Regions from separate parts of the Tessaracoccus sp. MC1865 genome, predicted to be linked through region 2. Evidence: riboswitches for the same ligand, from Rfam matches in the RefSeq annotation. Region 2 holds a riboswitch; the other holds the start of a gene.
The links. Region 2 has a riboswitch for thiamine pyrophosphate ahead of thiM (hydroxyethylthiazole kinase). Riboswitches for the same ligand answer to the same signal wherever they lie in the genome.

Region 1: linked by a shared signal. The riboswitch ahead of J7D54_RS11430 (thiamine ABC transporter substrate binding subunit) and the one ahead of thiM (hydroxyethylthiazole kinase) in region 2 are both predicted to bind thiamine pyrophosphate.

What each region holds. Positions count from the first base shown of each region.
Region 1 is NZ_CP072596.1:2,446,451-2,457,009, forward strand. It holds gene disA (DNA integrity scanning diadenylate cyclase DisA) at 1-782, shown strand, start outside; TPP riboswitch at 842-948, shown strand; gene J7D54_RS11430 (thiamine ABC transporter substrate binding subunit) at 982-2,043, shown strand; gene J7D54_RS11435 (iron ABC transporter permease) at 2,040-3,689, shown strand; gene J7D54_RS11440 (ABC transporter ATP-binding protein) at 3,683-4,657, shown strand; gene J7D54_RS11445 (TetR/AcrR family transcriptional regulator) at 4,670-5,275, shown strand; gene J7D54_RS11450 (LuxR C-terminal-related transcriptional regulator) at 5,358-7,205, shown strand; gene J7D54_RS11455 (ATP-dependent Clp protease ATP-binding subunit) at 7,271-9,766, opposite strand; gene J7D54_RS11460 (Lsr2 family protein) at 9,927-10,247, opposite strand; gene J7D54_RS11465 (NADH-quinone oxidoreductase subunit D) at 10,337-10,559, shown strand, end outside.
Region 2 is NZ_CP072596.1:411,902-422,460, forward strand. It holds gene J7D54_RS01685 (hypothetical protein) at 1-82, opposite strand, end outside; gene J7D54_RS01690 (hypothetical protein) at 97-639, opposite strand; gene J7D54_RS01695 (glycogen/starch/alpha-glucan phosphorylase) at 771-3,329, opposite strand; gene J7D54_RS01700 (PRC-barrel domain-containing protein) at 3,519-4,424, shown strand; gene J7D54_RS01705 (hypothetical protein) at 4,597-5,625, shown strand; gene J7D54_RS01710 (TenA family protein) at 5,701-6,387, opposite strand; gene thiD (bifunctional hydroxymethylpyrimidine kinase/phosphomethylpyrimidine kinase) at 6,384-7,226, opposite strand; gene thiE (thiamine phosphate synthase) at 7,223-7,900, opposite strand; gene thiM (hydroxyethylthiazole kinase) at 7,900-8,700, opposite strand; TPP riboswitch at 8,691-8,786, opposite strand; gene J7D54_RS01730 (glycine C-acetyltransferase) at 8,811-9,998, opposite strand; gene tdh (L-threonine 3-dehydrogenase) at 10,046-10,559, opposite strand, start outside.

The DNA.
Region 1 (10,559 bases), 1.0 Mb from region 2:
TCGTGCCGGAGGGCGATCTTCCCACGGCCGAGACGGGCACCAGGCACCGGTCGGCGGACCGCACGGCCCAGTCTGCCGGCGTGCCGGTGGTCACCGTATCGGCCTCTATGAGCACCGTCTCCCTCTTCCTGGGGGGCCGGCGCCATCCCGTCGAGACCGTGCCCCAGGTGATCAGCCGGGCGAACCAGACGCTGGCCACTCTGTCGCGCGTCGTCACGCGGCTCACAGACCAGATGGAGCAGTTCACGCTGCTCGAGATCGGCGAGCAGGTCACCCTGCGCGACCTCACCCACGTCGCGCACCGCCTGGAACTCACCCGCAGGTTGTCCACGGAGATGCAGTTCCATGTGGACATCCTCGGGGTCGAGGGGAGGATGGTCGCGCTGCAGCACACGGAACTGGCCAGCCACTTCGAGGGGGTCGCGGATCTGCTGACGGAGGACTACGCGCACAACCTGTCGGACCCCTCGGAATTCGACCTGCTGGCCCTGCACAACTTCTCTCCCGAGGAACTCTTCAGCGGCGGCCTGGTGGCGGAGCGGCTGGGGTTCGGGGCGAACGCCAACCTGGAACAGAGCCTGGAGACGCGCGGCGTGCGACTCCTCTCCCGGGTGGGCCGGTTACCGGCGCCGATGGTGTCGAAGCTGGTGGGCAGGTACACCCTGCAGGAGATGTTCGGCGCCTCCGTGTCGCAGTTGATGGAGATCGACGGGATCGGCCCGCGCCGTGCGCGCCAGATCCGCGACGCCCTGCTGCGGATCACGGAATCCAGCGGTTCCTGACAGACGCCCGTCAGCCGCGAACCCCCTGGAGAGCACTTCCCGGACTGCGCTAAGGTGGACGCCGAACACAGGGGAGCGCCACCGGGGCGCTGAGAGTGCGGGAGGCCGCAGACCCTCAAACCTGATCCGGTTAGCACCGGCGTAGGGAGTTGGGAATTCTCCTCGGCATCCGCCGAGCCCTCCTCTTGAAGGAGCGGACATGAAGTTCTTCGTACACTCTGCCATCGCGGCCGCCGCCGTGCTGGCGCTGGCGGCCTGCGGCGGAGCGGCCACCCCGGGGGGCACGGAAGGCCCCGCGCGCGAGACGTCCGAGGCGCTCACCTCGTCGTCGACCTTGACGGTGGTGACCCACGATTCGTTCAGCCTGCCGGACGACCTCAAGGCCCGGTTCGCCGAGGAATCCGGCCTGGACGTGACCTACGTCCAGCCCGGCGACAGCGGCACCCTGGTCAACCAGCTCATCCTCACGAAGGACTCGCCGCTCGGCGACGTGGTGTTCGGCATCGACAACACCTACGCCTCGCGCGCCGCGGAGGAGGGTGTCCTCTCCGGTTACGAGTCAGAGGCCCTCCCGGAGGAGGCCAGGGCCATGGCCACCGAGGGCCTCACGCCCATCGACTTCGGCGACGTGTGCATCAACGCCGACAAGCGCTGGTTCGCCGAGCACGACCTGACCATCCCGGCCACCCTCGACGACCTCCTCAAACCCGAATACAAGGACCTCCTCGTCGTGACCCACCCGGCGTCCTCCTCGCCGGGCCTGGCCTTCCTGCTCGCCACCATCGGCGAGAAGGGCGACGGCTGGCTCGACTACTGGTCCGCCCTGGCGGACAACGGCCTGAAGGTCGCCTCGGGTTGGACCGAGGCCTACTACACGGACTTCTCGGGCGCCGACGGCGCAGGGCCCCGCCCGCTGGTGCTGAGCTACGCCACCTCCCCCGCGTACACAGTGGACGGGGACGAATCCACCACCGAAGCGCTGCTGGACACGTGCTTCCGCCAGGTCGAGTACGCCGGCGTCCTCGCGGGCGCCCAGAACGAGGAAGGCGCCCGCGCCTTCGTCGACTTCCTGCTCAGCCCCGAGGTGCAGAGCGTGTTCCCCACCGAGATGTACATGTACCCCGCGGTGACCGACACCGAACTGCCCGAGGAGTGGGCCCGCTTCGCGCCGCTGGCACCGTCGCCGGTGGAGGTCTCCCCCGAAGAGATCGACGCGAACCGCGACCAGTGGATCCGTGACTGGACCGAGGCCATGGGGTGAGATCGACCCTGGGTTGGCGGCTGGGATGGGCGCTGACGGCGCTCGTTCCGGCCGCCTTCCTGACGCTCTTCTTCGCGTGGCCCGCCGCCGCGCTCGTGCTGCGGGGCTTCCACGACGACACCTCATGGACGCTCGAGGGTTTCAGCTCAGTCTTCGGCTCCCGCCGCACCTGGGGGGCCATCTGGTTCACCCTCGGCACGGCCACCGCCTCCACGCTGCTGTGTCTGGTGCTCGGGTTGCCGGGCGCCTACCTCCTCTACCGCTGCCGGTTCCGCGGCCGCGACACCTTGCGCGCCCTCATCACCATCCCCTTCGTGCTGCCCACGGTGGTGGTGGGCGTCGCATTCGGCTCATTGCTGCGCCCCGACGGGCTGCTCGGCTGGCTCGGCCTGGCCGGCACCCCGGCCGCCATCCTCGCCGCGATGGTGTTCTTCAACTACTCCGTGATCGTGCGCACGGTGGGCACCCTCTGGGCGCGCCTCGACCCGCGCCTGGCCCAGGCCGCCGGCACGCTGGGCGCCTCTCCCCTCCGCACACTGCGCACCGTGACGCTGCCGGCGCTGACGCCGGCGATCGTCTCCGGCGCATCCCTGGTGTTCCTGTTCAGCGCCTCCAGCTACGGCATTGTGATGGTGCTGGGCCAGACCCGCTACCGCACCATCGAGACCGAGATCTGGTTCCTCACCACGCAACTCCTCGACCTGCCGTCGGCCGCCGCCCTGTCGATCACCCAGCTCGTCATCGTGTCCGCCGCTCTCTGGCTGAGCGGCCGCGCCCAGGCCCGCATGACCCGCGCCCTGAGGCTGCAACCCGACGTCGACTCGGAGCGCGGCCTCTCCCTGCGCCGCGACGGTCCGGCGCTCGGCCTGACGCTGGCCGTGGCCGTGGCGCTGCTCGGCCTCCCCCTCGCCAACCTCGCGTGGCGCTCACTGCACCGCGACGGTGGGTTCACCGTCGTCAACTACCTGCAACTCGCCGCCGAGGGCGGCGCCGGAGTGAGCGTGTGGGCAGCACTCCGCACCTCACTGGTCACAGCCATCGCAGCGACGGCCATCGCCGTGACCCTCGGGCTGCTCGTGGCGCTCGTCGCCTCCAGGCGACCCCGACGCGCGGCGGGCAGATCCGCACTGGCCGTGGTGGAGTCGCTGTTCCTGCTGCCGCTGGGCGTGTCCGCCGTCACCGTGGGCTTCGGCTATCTGATCACGCTGAACCGGCCGCCGCTGGACCTCCGCTCCAGCATCGTGCTCATCCCCGTGGCCCAGGCCGTCGTCGCCCTGCCGCTCGTGGTCCGCACACTGCTGCCCACCCTGCGCGCCATCGACCCCCGCCAACTCGAGGCCGCGGCCACGCTGGGCTCCACGCCCTGGCAGGTGGTGCGCCGCATCGAGCTGCCCCATCTCGGCCGGGCGGTGGGCCTGGCGGTGGGGTTCGCCTTCGCCACCTCGCTGGGTGAGTTCGGTGCCACGAGTTTCCTGGCCCGGCCGGACAACCCGACGCTGCCTGTGTTGATCTTCCGGCTGTTCGGCCGCCCGGGCGCAGAGAACTACGGCGTGGCGCTGGCCGCCTCCGTGGTGCTGGCAGGATTGGCAGGGATCACGATGGCCGCCGCCGAACGCCTGCGGCCGAAGGAGGTGGCCGCGTGGTGACCGGTCTGGAAGTACGCGATGTGTCGGTCCGTTACGGCCGCACGGTCGCCGTCGACGACGTGTCGCTCCGGGTGGAGCCGGGCACGATCGTGGCGCTGCTGGGCGCGTCCGGATCCGGCAAGTCGACGCTGCTGCGGGCCATCGCCGGCCTGCAACCCCTCTCGTCGGGGGCCATCCTCTGGGACGGCGAGGACCTCGCCCCCGTGAAGGTGCACAAGCGCAACTTCGGCCTGGTGTTCCAGGACGGCCAACTGTTCCCGACGATGAACGTGGCCCGCAACATCGCCTACGGCCTGGGCAGACTCCCCAAGCCGGAGCAGTACGAGCGCGTGGAGGAGATGCTCGAACTCGTCGGCCTGGCAGGCTACGGCAGCCGCCGGACCACCGAACTGTCCGGAGGCCAGGCCCAGCGGGTGGCGCTGGCCCGCTCGTTGGCCCCGTCGCCACGGGCCCTACTCCTCGACGAGCCCCTCTCCGCGCTCGACACCGGTCTGCGCCGCCGGCTGGCCGACGACCTCGCCAGGATCCTGCGCGAGACCCACACCACCGCCGTCTACGTCACCCACGACCACCAGGAGGCGTACACCATCGCGGACTTCGTGGCCGTGCTCGACGAGGGGCGGCTGCTCCAGCTGGCCTCCCCCGAGATCCTGCGGGAGCGGCCGCACAGCAGGCAGGTCGCCGCCTTCCTGGGCTACCGCGCGTTCGTCGTCGAGGCCGAGGCGCGCCGCCTGGGCTGGACGGGCAGCCTGGCCACGGGCGAGCTGCTGGGCATCGGCCCCGCCTCGCTCCAGTTGGATCCGCACGGTCTCGAGCTGGCGGTCGTCGACCAGACGCTCACCATCGACGACGTCGAGGTGAAGGTGCTGTTGCCCGACGGCCAGACCGCGACGGTGGCCTCGCCGTCGAAACTCGACACGCTCTCAGTTCGGGTGACCCTGGTCGGGGGCGCCATCGTTCCGGCGTGACACAATGTCGCCATGCCGAAGATCGCCGCTGCCTCCGTCGCGGAGCACCGCGCGCAGGTTGAGGTCAAACTCCTCGACGCAGCCGAGGCGCTGCTCCGCGCCGGGCTACCCCTCACCGCTGGGAAGGTGACGCAGGACGCGGGCATCGCGCGCAACAGCATCTACCGCTACGTGGACAGCATCGACGACCTGCGCGGCATGGTCGTGGCCCGCTACCTCCCCCTGTGGTCCAAGACGGTCGGTGATGCCGTCGCCGAAGTGACGGACCCCGGGGACCAGGTTGTCGCCTGGGTGCGGGCCAACCTCGAGGAGGCCGCCAGCAGCGGTCACGGGTGGCTCATGCAGATGGCCCAGCAGCCGGGCGCCTCCAAGGTCACCTCCGCCATCGCGGACCAGGCCCACACCGTGCTGCGCGCCTCGCTCATCAGCGCCTGGCGCGCGCTGCTGAAAGACCCTGACCTGGTCCGGCTCAACGTCGCGCTGACCCGAGGCATCCTCCAGGCGGCGTTCGTGCAGATTGATCAGGGATTTCCGCCTGAGAAGCTGATTCCCTCCGTGGTGGACGCCGCTCGGGCGATGGTGGACGCCGCAACCGGCACCGCCGCACGCGTAAATTAGTTTCGGGCCCCTGCCCCCGCAGCGGTACCCGGGGATAAGATTGGCCCGAACGGTGCCGGATGGGCGCGGAAGGTGCGGGGGCATGTCACCACAGATGGCAGATCGGCTGGTCGCCGTCCTCGCGCGGCTGTCGCCGGGGGTGGTGTGCGTCAGCGGAGGCGCAGCAGCTGACCGTTCCACCCTCATCCTGGGGGCCCTGCAGCGGTTGACCAGCCAGTACCGCGAGCCCTCCCACGTCGACCTGACCACGCTCGACGCCGATCAGGCACTGGCTCGGGTCCTCACCGCGATGCGCAGGCTCCCGGCCCGCCGAACCTCGGCACCAGGGCGGTCCTCCATGTGGGAGCCGGAACTCCTCGTCGCACACCACGCCGAGAACCTCGCGGGCCGCGAGGCCCAGACCGCGGCCGCCGCGGAACGCGAAGGCGTGACCGTGCTCGCTGTGTCCCAGCACCGCCTCGGCGGCGCCCTTCTCGCGTCCCTCTCCCTCGGCCCCGTGGACCACCGACAACCGCCCCGGGCGTCGTCGGAGGACGGCGCGCCGGTGGGCCCCGAGCAGTACGCAGCCATCGCCCGGCAGGCGGCCCTCCACCGTTCAGGCGGCGACGACCTGTCGGCCATCGCTCTGCTGGCCTCCACCTACGATGCCGCCAGGGGGGCCGTCCACGAGCTGGAGGCGGTCAACCCGCCGATGGCGGCGCGGCTCGCCGTCGACCTCCTGCCGGAGGCGGACCGCCGGGGCGACGAGGACATCATCGGCGACGTCCTGTACCGCCTCCTGAAGAGGGCCGACACTCCCCTGGAGGTGAAGCTCGACGGTTTTACGTGGCTGGCCCTCATCGAGTCGTTCACCTCCGACGCGGTCCAACGGGTGCCACGCATCCAGAAGAACCTCAACACGGGAGTGGCGATAGCGGAGGCCCTGGGGCGTCCTGAGGACCTGCTGTTCCCGCGCCTGGCCGAAGTCCTGACCCTGGGGGTGCTGCGCGACTACGACCGCGCCGGCAAGGCCGCCGCTGACGGTCTCGAGATCGCGACGCGCCTCGGACTGGACGGCTGGCGGGCCCGCTTCGAGTTCGGTGTCGCCACCATCCGCCACGTGCTCGGCGACCACAAGGGTGCCACCGACATCGCCATGTCCGCCTGGCAGCGGGCCGAACAGGCCGGGGACCAGAAGGCGATGATCTACAGCGCCCTGCTGCTCGGGCGGCTGCCCTCGACCACACCTGATTCTCCCGGCGGCCTGCCGGCGCTGCGACGGGCCCTGGCGCTCGCCCGCGACCTGGGAGACCGGCGCCTGGAGTCCTTCACTCTGGTCCTCCTGGCGGTTCAGGCGCTCTCTACGGCAGACCCGGCCAGCTCCGCGCCCTGGCTCATCGCGCGCTACCGGCTCGTCGCCCGTAACCGCAACGGCAACGCCCTGGTACCCCACGTGCTGCTGACGCTGCGGCTGGCCGCCCGGATGGGGCACCCCAGGGTTGCGGCCCGGTTGCACGGCTCGCTGCTCCAGTGGAACGAACTCATCCTCGGCGCGCTCCCCTCGGTGCTGCAGACCCAGTACTACGAGGCCGTGGCGATGGCCAGTGCCTCGTTGGGCGAGAACGAGTTCGACCGATGCGCCGAGGAGGGCACGTACCTCTCACTGGAGAGCGCCGCGGCGGAGGCGGTCGATTACGTGCTGCGGATCGCGAACCCCGGTGCCGCGGAGGCACCCGCCTTCTCACCGCCGAGCGAGCTGACCGCCCGCGAGCGCGACGTGCTACGCCTCCTGGTGAGCGGTCACCGCAACAAGGAGATCGCCGAGCGGCTGGTCCTCTCGCCGAAGACCGTGATGCACCACACCAGTGCCATCTACCGCAAGCTCGGGGTACGCGGGCGGGCCGAGGCCGCCGTCGCCGCCGTGCGGGTGGGCATCATCCCGCCCCCGTGAGGCGGGCCGGAACGCAGCGTGGGGTGGGCCCTTTCGGACCCACCCCACGTCGTCTGTGCGGACGCTTACTCCGCGGTCTTCGCCGGTTCCAGTTCCTCGACGGCGGACTTGGCGACGCCGGTGAACGAGAACGGCAGTTCCGATCCCTCTTCCGCGACATCCACCAGGACGATCTGACCGGCGGTCAGGTCACCGAAGAGAATCTTCTCGGCGAGGATGTCCTCCATGTCGCGCTGCAGGGCACGACGCAGCGGGCGGGCACCCAGCACGGGGTCGAAGCCCCGCTTGGCGATCAGCGTCTTGGCCGCGGACGTGAGCTCGATGCCCATGTCCTTGTCCTTCAGGCGGCCCTCGATCTGGGCGACCATCAGGTCGACGATCCGCTCGATGTCCTCCTGCGGAAGCTGGTGGAACACGACGATCTCGTCCACGCGGTTGAGGAACTCGGGGCGGAAGTGCTGCTTGAGCTCGTCCGACACCTTGTTCTTCATCTTCTCGTAGCTCGAGCCATGGTCGTCGGCCCGGGAGAATCCCAGGTTGACCGACTTCGAGATGTCGCGCGAACCGAGGTTCGTCGTCATCACGATGACCGTGTTCTTGAAGTCCACGACCCTGCCCTGCGCGTCCGTGAGGCGACCCTCGTCGAGGATCTGCAGGAGCGAGTTGAAGATGTCCGGGTGGGCCTTCTCGATCTCGTCGAACAGCACGACGGAGAACGGCTTGCGGCGCACCTTCTCCGTGAGCTGGCCGCCCTCCTCGTAGCCGACGTAGCCGGGGGGCGAGCCGAACATCCGGGAGGCGGTGTGCTTCTCGGAGTATTCAGACATGTCGAGCGTGATGAGCGCGTCCTCGTCGCCGAACAGGAACTCCGTGAGCGCCTTGGTCAGCTCGGTCTTGCCGACGCCCGAGGGGCCGGCGAAGATGAACGAGCCGCTGGGACGCTTCGGGTCCTTGAGGCCTGCGCGGGTGCGTCGGATGGAGCGCGACAGTGCGTGCACCGCGTCGCTCTGGCCGATGATCCGCTTGCCGATCTCGTCCTCCATGCGAAGCAGCCGCTGGGACTCCTCCTCCGTCAGCTTGAACACCGGGATGCCGGTGGAGCCGGAGAGCACCACCGCGATCTCCTCCTCACCGACGACGGCGGGGATGTCCGAATCGCCCTGCTTCCAGGCCTCCTCCTTCTCCGCACGCTGCGCCCGGAGCTTCTGCTCCTCGTCGCGGAGACGGGCTGCCTTCTCGAAGTCCTGCGCGTCGATCGCGGAGTCCTTCTCCCTCTTGTTGGCAGCTATCATCTCGTCGAACTCACGCAGGTCCGGTGGGGCGGTCATCCGCTGGATGCGCAGGCGCGCGCCGGCCTCGTCGATCAGGTCGATGGCCTTGTCCGGCAGGAACCTGTCCTGGATGTAGCGGTCCGCCATGGTGGCCGCGGCCGCCAGGGCCTCGTCGGTGATCGTGATGCGGTGGTGGGCCTCGTAGCGGTCGCGCAGACCCTTGAGGATGTCGATGGTCAGCGCGACGGAGGGCTCGGCAACCTGGATGGGCTGGAACCGGCGCTCCAGCGCGGCGTCCTTCTCGATGTGCTTGCGGTACTCGTCGAGTGTGGTGGCACCGATGGTCTGCAGCTCACCGCGCGCCAGCATGGGCTTCAGGATCGACGCTGCGTCGATGGCACCCTCGGCCGCGCCGGCGCCGACGAGCGTGTGGATCTCGTCGATGAACAGCATGATGTCGCCGCGGGTCTTGATCTCCTTGAGCACCTTCTTCAGGCGTTCCTCGAAGTCACCGCGGTAGCGGGAGCCGGCGACCAGCGCACCCAGATCCAGCGTGTAGATCTGCTTGTCGCGCAGCGTCTCGGGCACGTCACCACGGACGATTGCCTGGGCCAGGCCCTCGACGACGGCAGTCTTGCCGACGCCGGGCTCACCGATCAGCACCGGGTTGTTCTTGGTGCGGCGGCTGAGCACCGTCATGACGCGCTCGATCTCGTGCACGCGGCCGATCACCGGGTCCAGCTGGTTCTCGCGCGCAGCCTGCGTGAGGTTGCGGCCGAACTGGTCCAGCACCTGCGAGCTGGACTTCTCCGCGCCGGTCTCGGGCGCACCGGACATGGAGGACTCGCGTCCCTGGTAGCCGGTGATGAGCTGCAGCACGGTGTTGCGCACGCGGCTGAGATCAGCACCGAGCTTGATCAGCACCTGGGCGGCCACACCTTCGCCTTCGCGGATGAGGCCGAGCAGGATGTGCTCGGTACCGATGTAGTTGTGGTTCATCTGCAGAGCCTCGCGAAGCGAGAGCTCGAGCACCTTCTTGGCGCGCGGCGTGAACGGGATGTGCCCCGTCGGCACCTGCTGACCCTGGCCGATGATCTCCTCGACCTGGTCACGCACGGCCTCGAGGGCGATGCCCAGCGATTCCAGAGCCTTGGCAGCCACGCCCTCGCCCTCGTGGATGAGGCCGAGCAGAATGTGCTCCGTGCCGATGAAGTTGTGGTTGAGCAGCTTAGCCTCGTCCTGCGCCAGCACTATCACGCGGCGGGCTCGGTCCGTGAACCGTTCGAACATAAGAACTTCTTCCCTTCCCGTTGCCGCGCGACGCGCACGGAGGCAACTTGAGTCTCAAGCTTACTAACGCTTGGAGAGGAACAAAGGTCCTACGCTTCTCCCGCGGCGAACAGAGCCGCGGATGGACCAGGGTGCCCGGCGGTGGTACACCGCCGGGAGATCAGTTGGCGGCTTCGTACGCGGCGACGATGTCGGCTGCGATCCGGCCACGGTCGGAGACCTTGTACCCGTTGGCGCGAGCCCAGTCGCGCACGTCCGAGTTGGTCACCTTCTTGGCACCACCGCGACCGGAGGAGGCACGCCGACGGCCGACCTTGTCCGCCTTGGCGATGTAGGGGGCGAGCAGTTCCCGCAGCGCCTCTTCGTTTTCAGGCGTGAGATCGATCGTGTAAGCGTCTCCACCGATGGAGAATTCCACCGGCTTAGCCCCCTCGGCGCCGTCGAAGTCGTCGATGTGAACCACGCGGACCAGTCGGGCCATTGAAATCTCCTTATTAGATGTATCCGGTGAAAGCTAGGATAGCCAGCAGATTAGCGCTTCGGTCGGGTCTATGAATAGAGGGTGCCACCGTGAATTCCACGAGATACAGCGTTGGCGGGCTCGCATTCCCTGACCACCAACCGATCACCCTGGGTCCACGCCACCCCACGAGTGCCGGCCTGATCACGCTCGCCGTGGATACGGAGGCCGATCGTATCGTCGCCGCAGATGTGACCAGCGGTTACGGCCACCGGGGCGCGGAGAAGCTCTTCGAGGTACGGGATTACCGGGCCATGATCATGCTCGGGGACA
Region 2 (10,559 bases):
CGAGTTCGGCCTGCAGTTCATAGGCGTCCTGCAGGTCTTCGGTCATCTGGGTGATGAGATCCAGCGTTGCCTGGGGGCTCATGAGGTGTCTCCGTCCTATTTCTCGACGAGGTAGCGGCGCGCCGCCGCGTAGTGGGAATGGGCGTCTGCGATGTCGGCGTCCTCGGCGGAGGGCTGCACCAGCGGCTTCGGCAGCACCTCCAGGATCTCGTCGGCGAGCGCCTGCAGGCTGGCCTTCGCCGCCCACTCCGGGTTGATCTGCAGCCCGTGGAAGCGGCCAGCGGTGAGGAAGACCTCCACCCTGTCGTGCGGGGTGCCCAGCACCTCTTCTCGGCGACGGTCAACCTCACCGGCCCTGAGCCGGGCGAGGTAGCGACGCATGGCCGCCCGGCCCGCGCGCATCTCAGCGAGATAGGAGGGGATGGACGAGAGGGGGAGGTGCACCTCCGGCAGGGCCGACGGTGCGGCTGCCTCGAGGGGCGGCAGTGCCCGACGGATGAGGGCCGAGATCGTCTCGGCCAACTCTCGGGGAATGAACCGGTCTCTCCATGAAGCACTGATGCGGAGTGAGACCACCTCCAGCCCCTCCACGGTGATCTCGATGGCCCCGGACTCATCCGTGATGACGGTTTCCTGCACGCTACCTCCCCAATCTGCCTGTGCAGCCTACGGTCGCACGGGGTCATCAGAGCAGGCGCGCACCCAGGTGGACCCAGACGACGAAGCGGCCGGCGCCCCGTGGGGGTACCGGCCGCTTCGTCGGGTGCGGATCAGATCATCGGGGTGGTGTGCCAGATGCGCTGCAGGTAGTCGCGCATCGAGCGGTCCGAGCTGAAGAAGCCGGTGCGCGCCACGTTCAGGATGGCGGAGCGGGTCCAGGCCTCCTGGTCGGCGTAACGCTCCTCGACGCGGGCCTGTGCATCCACGTAGCTCTGGAAATCTGCCAGCGCCATGAACCGGTCCTGGTTGATGAGGTTCAGCACCACGGAGTCGAAGATGTGCCCGTTGCCGCCGGAGAAGTGACCCGACAGGATCAGGTTCAGGGCGTCGCGCAGGTTGGCGTTGGCCTCGTAGTACTCCGTGGGGTTGTAGCCCTTGGAGCCCAGGTCTGCCACCTCCGGCTCGGACATGCCGAACAGGAAGAAGTGCTCGTCGCCGACCAGTTGGCGGATCTCGACGTTGGCGCCGTCGTCCGTGCCGATGGTGAGGGCGCCGTTGAGCGCGAACTTCATGTTGCCGGTGCCCGAGGCCTCCATGCCGGCGAGCGAGATCTGCTCCGAGAGGTCCGCCGCGGGGATGAGCTTCTCCGCCAGGGTGACGTTGTAGTTGGCCGGGAAGGCGACCTTCAGGCGACCCTCGAGGCGCGCGTCGTTGTTGACGACCTCTGCCACCTTGTTGATCAGGTGGATGGTGTCCTTGGCCATGCGGTAGCCGGGAGCGGCCTTGGCGCCGAACAGGACGGTGCGCGGGGTCACCTCCGCGGCGGTGATCTTGCCGCTGATGACCTGCTCGTACAGCGACACGATGTGCAGGACCTTGAGCGACTGGCGCTTGTACTCGTGCAGGCGCTTCACCATGACGTCGAGCATGTGGCCCTCGGGCAGGTCGATGCCGTCGCGCACCTTCAGCAGGCGCGTGAGGCGGCCCTTGTTCCACGCCTTGACCTCACGGAAGCGGGCCTTGAAGTCCTCGTCCTCCGCGTAGGGCTCCAACTCGCGGAGCCGTTCGAGGTCCGTGACCCAGCCGCTGCCCAGAGTGTCGTTGAGCAGGTCGGCGAACTTGTAGTTGGCCATCCGCACGAAGCGACGCGGGGTCACGCCGTTGGTGACGTTGGTGAACTTGTCCGGCCACAGGTCCGCGAAGTCCTTCAGCACCTTGTCGCGCAGCAGCTGCGAGTGCAGCGCGGCCACGCCGTTGATCTTGGTGGCGGCGACGGCGGCCAGGTGGGCCATCCGGACCCCGCGCTCGTCGCCCTCGACGATCAGCGACATGCGGCGGGCGCGGATCTCGTCATCCGGGAAGGCGGCGCGCACCTCGCCCATGAGGTTCTCGTTGATCTGGTAGATGATCTCCAGGTGACGGGGCAGCAGGCGGCCGAGCAACTCGGTGGACCACACCTCGAGCGCCTCGGGCAGCAGGGTGTGGCAGGTGTAGGCGAAGCACCTGCTGGCGATCTCCCACGCCTCGTCCCAGTCGAAGCCCTCTTCGTCGATGAGGATGCGCAGGAGTTCGGGCACCGCGATGACGGGGTGCGTGTCGTTGAGCTGGAAGATGATCCGCTCAGGCAGGTTGTGCAGGTCGAAGTCTTCTTCGAGGCCGTCCAGGAAGTCGCGCAGCGAGGCGGCGACGAAGAAGTACTGCTGCTGGAGGCGCAGTTCCTTGCCCTGGGGCGTGGAATCCTCGGGGTAGAGGACCTTCGAGATGTTCTCCGCGAAGGTCTGGGCGCGGACGGCCTGGGCGTAGTCGCCGGAGTTGAAGATCTGCAGGTCGAACGCCTTGGTGGCCGACGCGCTCCACAGGCGCAGCGTGTTGACGCGGCCGTTGAGGTAGCCGGGCACCATGTAGTTGTACGGCACGGCGAGCACGTTCCAGGCCGGCACCCAGCGGCACCGCTCCTCGCCGCCGTCGTCCGTGTAGCGCTCGGTGTGGCCACCGAAGTTGACCACGACGGAGGCCTCGGGGTGCGGGAACTCCCACGGCGCGCCGAGCGCGAGCCAGGTGTCGGGCTGCTCCACCTGGCGGCCGTCGACGAAGGTCTGGCGGAAGATGCCGTACTCGTAGCGGATGCCGTAGCCGACGCAGGGCACGTTCATGGTGGCGAGGGAGTCGATGAAGCAGGCGGCGAGGCGGCCGAGGCCACCGTTGCCCAGCCCAGGCTCGATCTCCTGCGCGCGCAGCGTGGGCAGGTCCAGGCCGCACTGGGCCAGGCCCTCCAGGGCGATGTCGTGCAGGTCCGAGGCGAGCAGCGCGTTGTTGAGCTGGCTGCCCAGCAGGTACTCGGCGGACAGGTAACCGATGGTCTTGACCTTGGCGGCGTGCGTCTTGCGGTTGGTCTCGAGCCACCGCGCCATGAGGTAGTTCTTCACGGTGCTGGCGAGAGCGAGGTACTGGTCATTGACCGTCGAACGTGAGAGCGTGACGCCCTGGTTCGTGTTCAGTTCGTGGAGGAACTCGCGCACGAAACCGTCGACCGAATAGGTCGGCGCGCCCACCGGAGCGGCGGCGAGAGGGTGCGTCGGTGTCGATGTGGGCCCGACGCGGCGAACGTCGGTGTTGGGGGATTCATCGGCCCGCATGGGGCCCCCGTTGTGCTGCGCAAACTCAGGCATGGCACCACAGTAGTTTGAACGTGCACATTTCTCACATCGGGCGTGTCCTGCGCGCTCAGATACCCGGTACCGGGCGTCCCAATCACCTCCCTCAGGGTGTTTTTCCCGCCCCTTTTGTGAGAGAGGCTGGAACGTACCCCCGGTTACACGGATCGGCCAGATTCTGGCCGGGAACGAAGGGAGCACACCATGCACCACGACGAGAACATCGACCAACTGCTCGGGGCCACGGCCTACGACCGTAGCGGCGAGAAGATCGGCGGCGTCAGCGGCGTCTACCTCGACGACCAGACCAGCCAGCCCATGTGGGTCACGGTCAATACCGGTCTCTTCGGCCTGCGCACCAGTTTCGCGCCGCTCGCGGGATCCTCGCTGGAGGGTGACCGCCTGACGCTGGCGCACGACAAGGACACCGTCAAGGACGCCCCGAACGTGGACGAGGACGGACACATCACCAGGTCCCAGGAAGACGACCTGTACCGCTACTACCAGGTGGACAGCAGCGTCATCGAGGAAGACCGCCTCCGCACGCGCCGCTGGGACCGCGACCATGACCTGTCCGGCGAGGAGCGCTCGGATGGACCGCTGCTGGACAGCGACCGCGACGGGCGCGGCCCCGTCGGTGAAGTGCTGGACGGCCCGGACCACACCCACGACCCGGCCCGTTCCTTCGGGGACGGCCGCACCGGCGACAACGCAGGCGTCCACACCGGCAGCCTCGGCTCGCCCGGCGTCGGCAACGAGCGCGTCGTCGAGAGCGGCAGCCTCGGCTCGCCCGGGATGGGCAACGAGAACGTCCGCAGCCGTCAGGACGACCTCATCAGTGACCCGGCCTACCGCAACGACCCCTCGTTCGTGGACGACCAGGCCGCAGTGGGGGGCGAACGCTACGTCGACGACGAGCGACTCCGCGACGATCGCCTGCGCGACGTCGGCCCGGACGGTGAACTGGTGGACGACGAGGCGTACCCCGGGGACGACGTCTCCGGTTACCCCGACGCCGCCGAAGGCCCCCTGGGCGAACGCACCCGTGGACAGCGCCCCATCGACAACATCTTCGACGCGCCTGACCAGGGCAACCCCCGCCCCAACTGAGTGATCTGACGAGGAACGGCCGGCCCATCACGGGCCGGCCGTTTCCGAGTCTGGGACAGACGCCGGCCGAGTGCAACCAGATTGAGCACCGCGACGTATTCACATTGATTCCCCGAAGAACGAGGATGACATCATCCACGGGGCTCTGCCCCAGGCACAGTTAGGAACAGCAATGTCGCTTCTCCGCAGAACCGCCATCGCCACCGCAGCAGCGGGACTGGCTATCTCAGGGTTGGTGACCCAGCCCTCCAACGCCGCCGACACCACCGACGTCTACTCGACGCCGGGCGGCCACATCCAGAGCGGCAGGCTCTGGGACACCGAGTGCGAGATGTACTCGTCCAACGTCGTGCGGTGCGAGACCAAGATCTGGTCGACGCAGGTCGTGTACAAGAACGGCAGATTTGTCCAGGACACCGACTGGCACTTCAACAACCTCTCCTACCTGCCGTCGCCGCGCTCCAGTTGGGCCGGCAACCCGCTCGCGGCCAACGGCACCTTCACCAGCGCCGGTCACAGGTGGCGCACCGAATGTGACACGCCGGCCACCGGCCGTGGTGGCTGCCGCTCGTACATCGAGACCAACTTCATCGCCAAGGAGGGCAACTCCTACGTGCGGAAGACGGGCTTCGTCTTCAACAACCTGGTGCGCTTCTCCGGTGGCTCGGTCGCCCCTGTCACCAGCATCCCGGCGCACGTGCTGGATCAGAGCAAGCTGACCTTCGACGGCCTCGGCCCGTTGACCTACGCCCCGTACACCCAGGCGGCCTACAACAACGCCACCCTCAACTACCTGCGGCTCGGCTACATCGTCCCGTCGCCCACCGAAGACTGCGACGCCTACCGCAACGGGCCTGAGCTGGTGGACCGTGGCATCTCTGTGGTGGACCTGGCCGACGTGGCCGTGCGTGAGCCCGGTATCCAGACCGAGGACGGCGCTGAGGTCGGCATGACCGTGGCCCAGATCAAGGCGATCTACGGCGCGGACTTCAAGCAGGTGCGCAAGCAGAACCATGGCGAGCTGCAGTACCTCGGCTCCGTCAGGCTCGGCGACCGCGAACTGCAGTTCCGCGTCGAGGGCGAGCCCTACCCGGGCGGCGGCGCGCGCTACGCACCGCTGACCCCGATGAAGGACACCGACGTGATCGTGGAGATCTCGGCGCAGAAGTACACCGAGGACGTGAGCTTCGGCGGCTGCTGACCACACCGCTCAACAAGTTCGCTCCCGCGCCCTCTGAGGGCGTGGGAGCGAACTGTGTCACTGGGCGTCGGCGGGTCAGATCGTCCAGGCCTCCTGGGCGTAGGACTTCGCCCAGAACTGCTCCTCGTAATAGGTGGCGTCGACGAAGGCGGTGAGCATCTGCCCGCGAGTCGTCTCGTCCGCCGTCGCGGCGGCCGCGTCCATCAGCTCGATGGCGCGTCTGGTGGCGTCCTGGAAGGCGGGGTCCGCGTAGGAGGCCGCCCAGTGGCCGAAGGGGTGGTCCCGCACGGCCGAGGCGGTCTCCGCGAGCCGGGCGCCGACGTCGGCGTAGACCCAGAAGCAGGGGAGCACCGCGGCGACTCCCACCTCGTAGCGTTCGTAGGCCGTCATGGCCTGCAGCATGTTGACATAGGCGCGGGTGGTGGGGGACGCGACGGTGGGGCGGGGCGCGCCGGCCAGCGCCGGGTCGCTCATCAGCGCGGCGTGCATCTCCACCTCCGCGGCGACGGCGCCGCCGGCGCTCGCCGCCCAGAAGCCCGCGGCCTCCGGGAAGGGAGCGCGGGTAGCGAGCATCGCGAGGGCGCGGGTGTAGCCGCGCAGGTAGAAGTCGTCCTGCACGAGGTATTCCACGAAGCGGGTGACGTCGAGGGTGCCGTCCGCGAGTTCGGTCAGCAGCGGGAGGTCGTCGATGCGGCGGCGGATCCCCGCCGTGGCCTCCCATGCCATGGCGCTGAATTCGCCGGTCGTCCAGGTGATGGTCATCGCGTGCTTTCTACGAAGTGGTCCACGGGTCCGTGGCCCAGGTCTGGCGTTCGGGAGAGCGTCCAGCCGGCGCCGGACGCGATGGCCCGCATGAGGTAGTCGCGGGCCTGTTCGATGCTGGGCAGCCGCACACCGGTGCGCAGCGTGTCGCCGTTGCGCGCCGCGTGGGCGGCGATCGCCGACGACAGCGTGCAGCCGGTGCCGTGCGTGTGCCGCGACCTGATCCGGGGGCCGCTGAGGATGGCCACGCCGTCGGAGGTGGCGAAGGCGTCGGTGACCTCGTCGTCGGACAGGTGGCCACCCTTGACCAGCGCGGCCCTGGCGCCGGCCCCGACGAGCGCCTTCGCCTGCGCGATGACGCCGTCGCTGTCCGTGGCCGGGGAGGCACCCAGGAGTACCGCGGCCTCCGGGACATTGGGCGTGACCACGTCCGCCAGGCGCATGAGCCGCTCGCGGACGACGACGACGGCGTCGTCCTGGAGGAGTGTGTCGCCGGAGGTGGCGACCATGACGGGGTCGAGGACCACGACGCCGAAGTCGGCGCGCCGCTCCTCGAGCAGGTCCGCAACGACGCCCGCGACCTCGGCGTTCGAGAGCATGCCGAGCTTGGTGGCGGCGACGGGGAGGTCGTCGAGCACCGCCTCGATCTGGCTGCGCACGAAGGCGGGATCGACGGCTCGGGCCTCGCGCACGCCCTGCGTGTTCTGGGCGGTGAGGCCGGCGAGCGCGGCGGTGCCGTAGACGCCCAGCGCGTGGAAGGTCTTGAGGTCGGCCTGGATGCCGGCGCCGCCGCTGGGGTCCGAGCCGGCGATGCTGAGGGCGATCTTGGGCGTGGTCATCGGGTCCTCCAGAGCCACATGAGTTCCTTGGCTGCGGCCAGCGGGTCCGGGGCGGTCATGATGGCGGACACGACGCAGATGCCGTCCACCCCCGTGTCGATCACCCATCGGGCGTTGACCTGGTTGATGCCGCCGATGGCGACGGTCTTCGCACGACCGGCCGTCTCGCGCACGATCTGTTCGGCGCCCTGCAGTTCCAGCGGCGGTTCGGTGTCGGTCTTGGTGCTGGTGTTCCAGATGGGCGACAGGCCCAACACGTCGGCGGTCTGGTGGCGCAGTTCGGTGCGCAGTTGCTCGCTGTTGGAGATGGACAGGCCGATCATCAGGTCCTGCCCGAGCCGCCGTCGGGCCTCTGCGATGTCGCCGTCGCTCTGCCCCATGTGGAAGTGGAGGCCGAGGTCCGCGGCGATGTCGAGGCGGTCGTTGACGAAGATGGCGGCGCGGTGGCCGGTGGCGTCGAACACGCGCTGGGTGGCGTCGACGCAGGCCTGAGTGAGGTGGAGGAACTCGACCTCCGACATGTGCTTGTCGCGCACTTGGACGACTCCGGCGCCGCCCAGCACCGCCTGCTCGACGATCCGCGGCACCCTGTCCGGGCCGCCCGCGAGCTCCGTGTCCGTGACGACGTAGAGCCGCCAGTCCACCTGTTTGGCCAGCTTCTTGTGGGCCTGCATCAGTCCTCCTCGACTGTGACGAGTCCTTCCACCTCTGCCGGCGTCAGCGCGTGCAACGCGTCGAGCCAGAGGGTGCGGAAGGTGCCGGGGGCCGAAGCCCCCCGGGCAGCGGCGATTCCGGCCGCGCCGAAGATGGCGTGTGCGGCGACCACGGCGTCGTGCCGGTCCGCCTCGCTCTCGGCGACGGCGAGGCAGGCCGCGACGGTGGCGCCCAGCGCGCAGCCGGTGCCGATCACCAGCGGCATGAGGGCGTCGCCGCCCGTGACCCGGGTGATCCGGCCGGCGGACACGATCACGTCCACGGGGCCGGAGATGGCGACGACTGCGCCGGTGGTGGCGTTGAGTTCGCGGGCGGTGCCGACGGCGGCCTCCACCTCGTCGGTGGCGTCCACCCCGCGGCCCCCGGCCGACGTGCCGGCCAGGCCGAGGATCTCGGAGGCGTTGGCGCGGATGGCGGCAGGGCGGTGGGCGAGGAGGTCGCGGGCGAGTTGGGTGCGCACCGGCAGGCCGCCGACGGCGACCGGGTCCAGCACCCACGGCTTTCCCGCGGCTGCGGCGGCGGGGGCGGCGAGGCGCATGCCGGCGTGCTGCTCGGCTGAGCCGTTGCCCACGTTGATCAGCAGCGCCGACGCGAGGCCGGCGAAGATCTCCGCCTCCTCGGGCAGGTCGATCATGGCGGGCGCCGCGCCGACGGCGAGCAGCACGTTGGCGGTGATCTCGGGCACCACGGTGTTGGTCATGCAGTGCACCAACGGGGTGGTGGCGCGGACGGCGCCGAGGATGCGGGCAATGCCGGTCATGGATTGCTCCCTTCGCTAGAACGACCTAGATCAGGTGACTACGGGTGTGTTCTCAGCCCTCCTGCGGGGCACCCCGGCTTCGCCCCGACCCTACCAGTGTCGCCTGACGGTCAGCGGGCCACGGCGTCCCGGGCGGCGACGAACGCCGCCACCGCCGCGTCCAGGTCCTCCCTGGTCAGGGCGGCGGACAACTGGGTGCGGATCCGCGCCTTGCCGCGGGGCACGACCGGGAACGAGAACGCGCGGACGTAGACGCCTCGGGAGAGGATCTCGTCGGCCATCTGGGCGGCCAGCGCCGCGTCGCCGATCATCACGGGGACGATGGGGTGGTCAGACTCGGGCACCTCGAAGCCCTCCTCGACGATCCGGCGGCGGAAGTAGGCCGTGTTTTCGCGGAGCCGGTCGAGCAGTTCGGGCCGGGAGGCGATGAGGTCGATCACCGCGATCGCCGAGGCCGTGATGGCGGGGGCGAGCGAGTTGCTGAACAGGTACGGCCGCGACTTCTGGCGCAGCAACTCGACGATGGGCCCACGCGCGCAGGTGAAGCCACCCGACGCGCCGCCCAAAGCCTTGCCCAGCGTGCCCGTGAGGATGTCGACCCGCTCGGTCACACCGAACAGTTCCGGCGTGCCGGCGCCGGTGTCGCCGATGAAGCCGACGGCGTGGGAGTCGTCGACCATCACCAACGCGCCGTATTCATCGGCGAGCGTGCAGATGTCGTCGAGGGGCGCCACGTAGCCGTCCATCGAGAAGACGCCGTCTGTGGCGATCACCCGGTGGCGCGCGCCCCTGGCGGCCTCCAGCTGGGCGCGCAGGTCGTCGAGGCTCCGGTTGCGGTATCGCAGGCGCTGCGACTTCGTCAGGCGCACGCCGTCGATGATCGACGCGTGGTTGAGCTCGTCGGAGATGATGGCGTCCTCGGGCCCGAAGACGGTCTCGAACAGGCCGGTGTTCGCGTCGAAGCACGACGAGTAGAGGATCGTGTCGAAGCCCTCGGCGCCCTTCCGGAGGAAGCCGGCGAGCTTCGCCTCCAGGTCCTGGTGCTGCGTCTGGGTGCCGCAGATGAACCGCACCGACGCCATGCCGAAGCCCCAGCGGTCGAGCGCCTCCTTCGCGGCGGCGATCAGTTCGGGGGAGTCCGCCAGGCCCAGGTAGTTGTTGGCGCACAGGTTGATGACCTCGCCGCCGAGCGTGCCGACATGCGCGGCCTGCGCCGTCGTGAGCGGGGCCTCCTCCTTGTACAGCCCCTCGTCGCGGAGGGCCTGGATCTGCTGGTTGATGTCATCGAGGAAGGTCATGGTGCTCCTGTTCGGAAAGTAACTGGCGGGGATCCCATGCGACGTGGTCAGTCCCACGTGAGGATGACCTTGCCGGACCGGCCATCCGAGGCGACCTCGAAGGCTTCAGCGAAAGACTCGGCCGGGAACCGGTGCGTGATCACGCCGGAGATGTCCAGACCGGAGCGGATCAGCGCGTTCATGGCGTACCAGGTCTCGAAGATCTCGCGCCCGGTCACGCCCTGGATGGTGAGCATGTTGAAGATGATGGTGGCGAAGTCGACGGTGAGTTCCTGCGTCGGCGACCCCAGCAGCGCGATGCGCCCACCGTGCGTCATGTTGTCGATCATCGAGCGCAGCGCGGGCCCGGAGCCGGACATCTCGAGGCCGATGTCGAAGCCCTCCACCATGCCGAAGCGCTCGTAAACGTCCTCCAGCCGCTCCACCCCGGTGTTCACGGTCGACGTGAGCCCCAGCGAGCGGGCCAGTTCCAGCCGCTCGTCGGACAGGTCCGTGATCACCACGTTGCGGGCGCCCTGGAACTTGGCCACCAGCGCGGACATGATGCCGATGGGCCCGGCG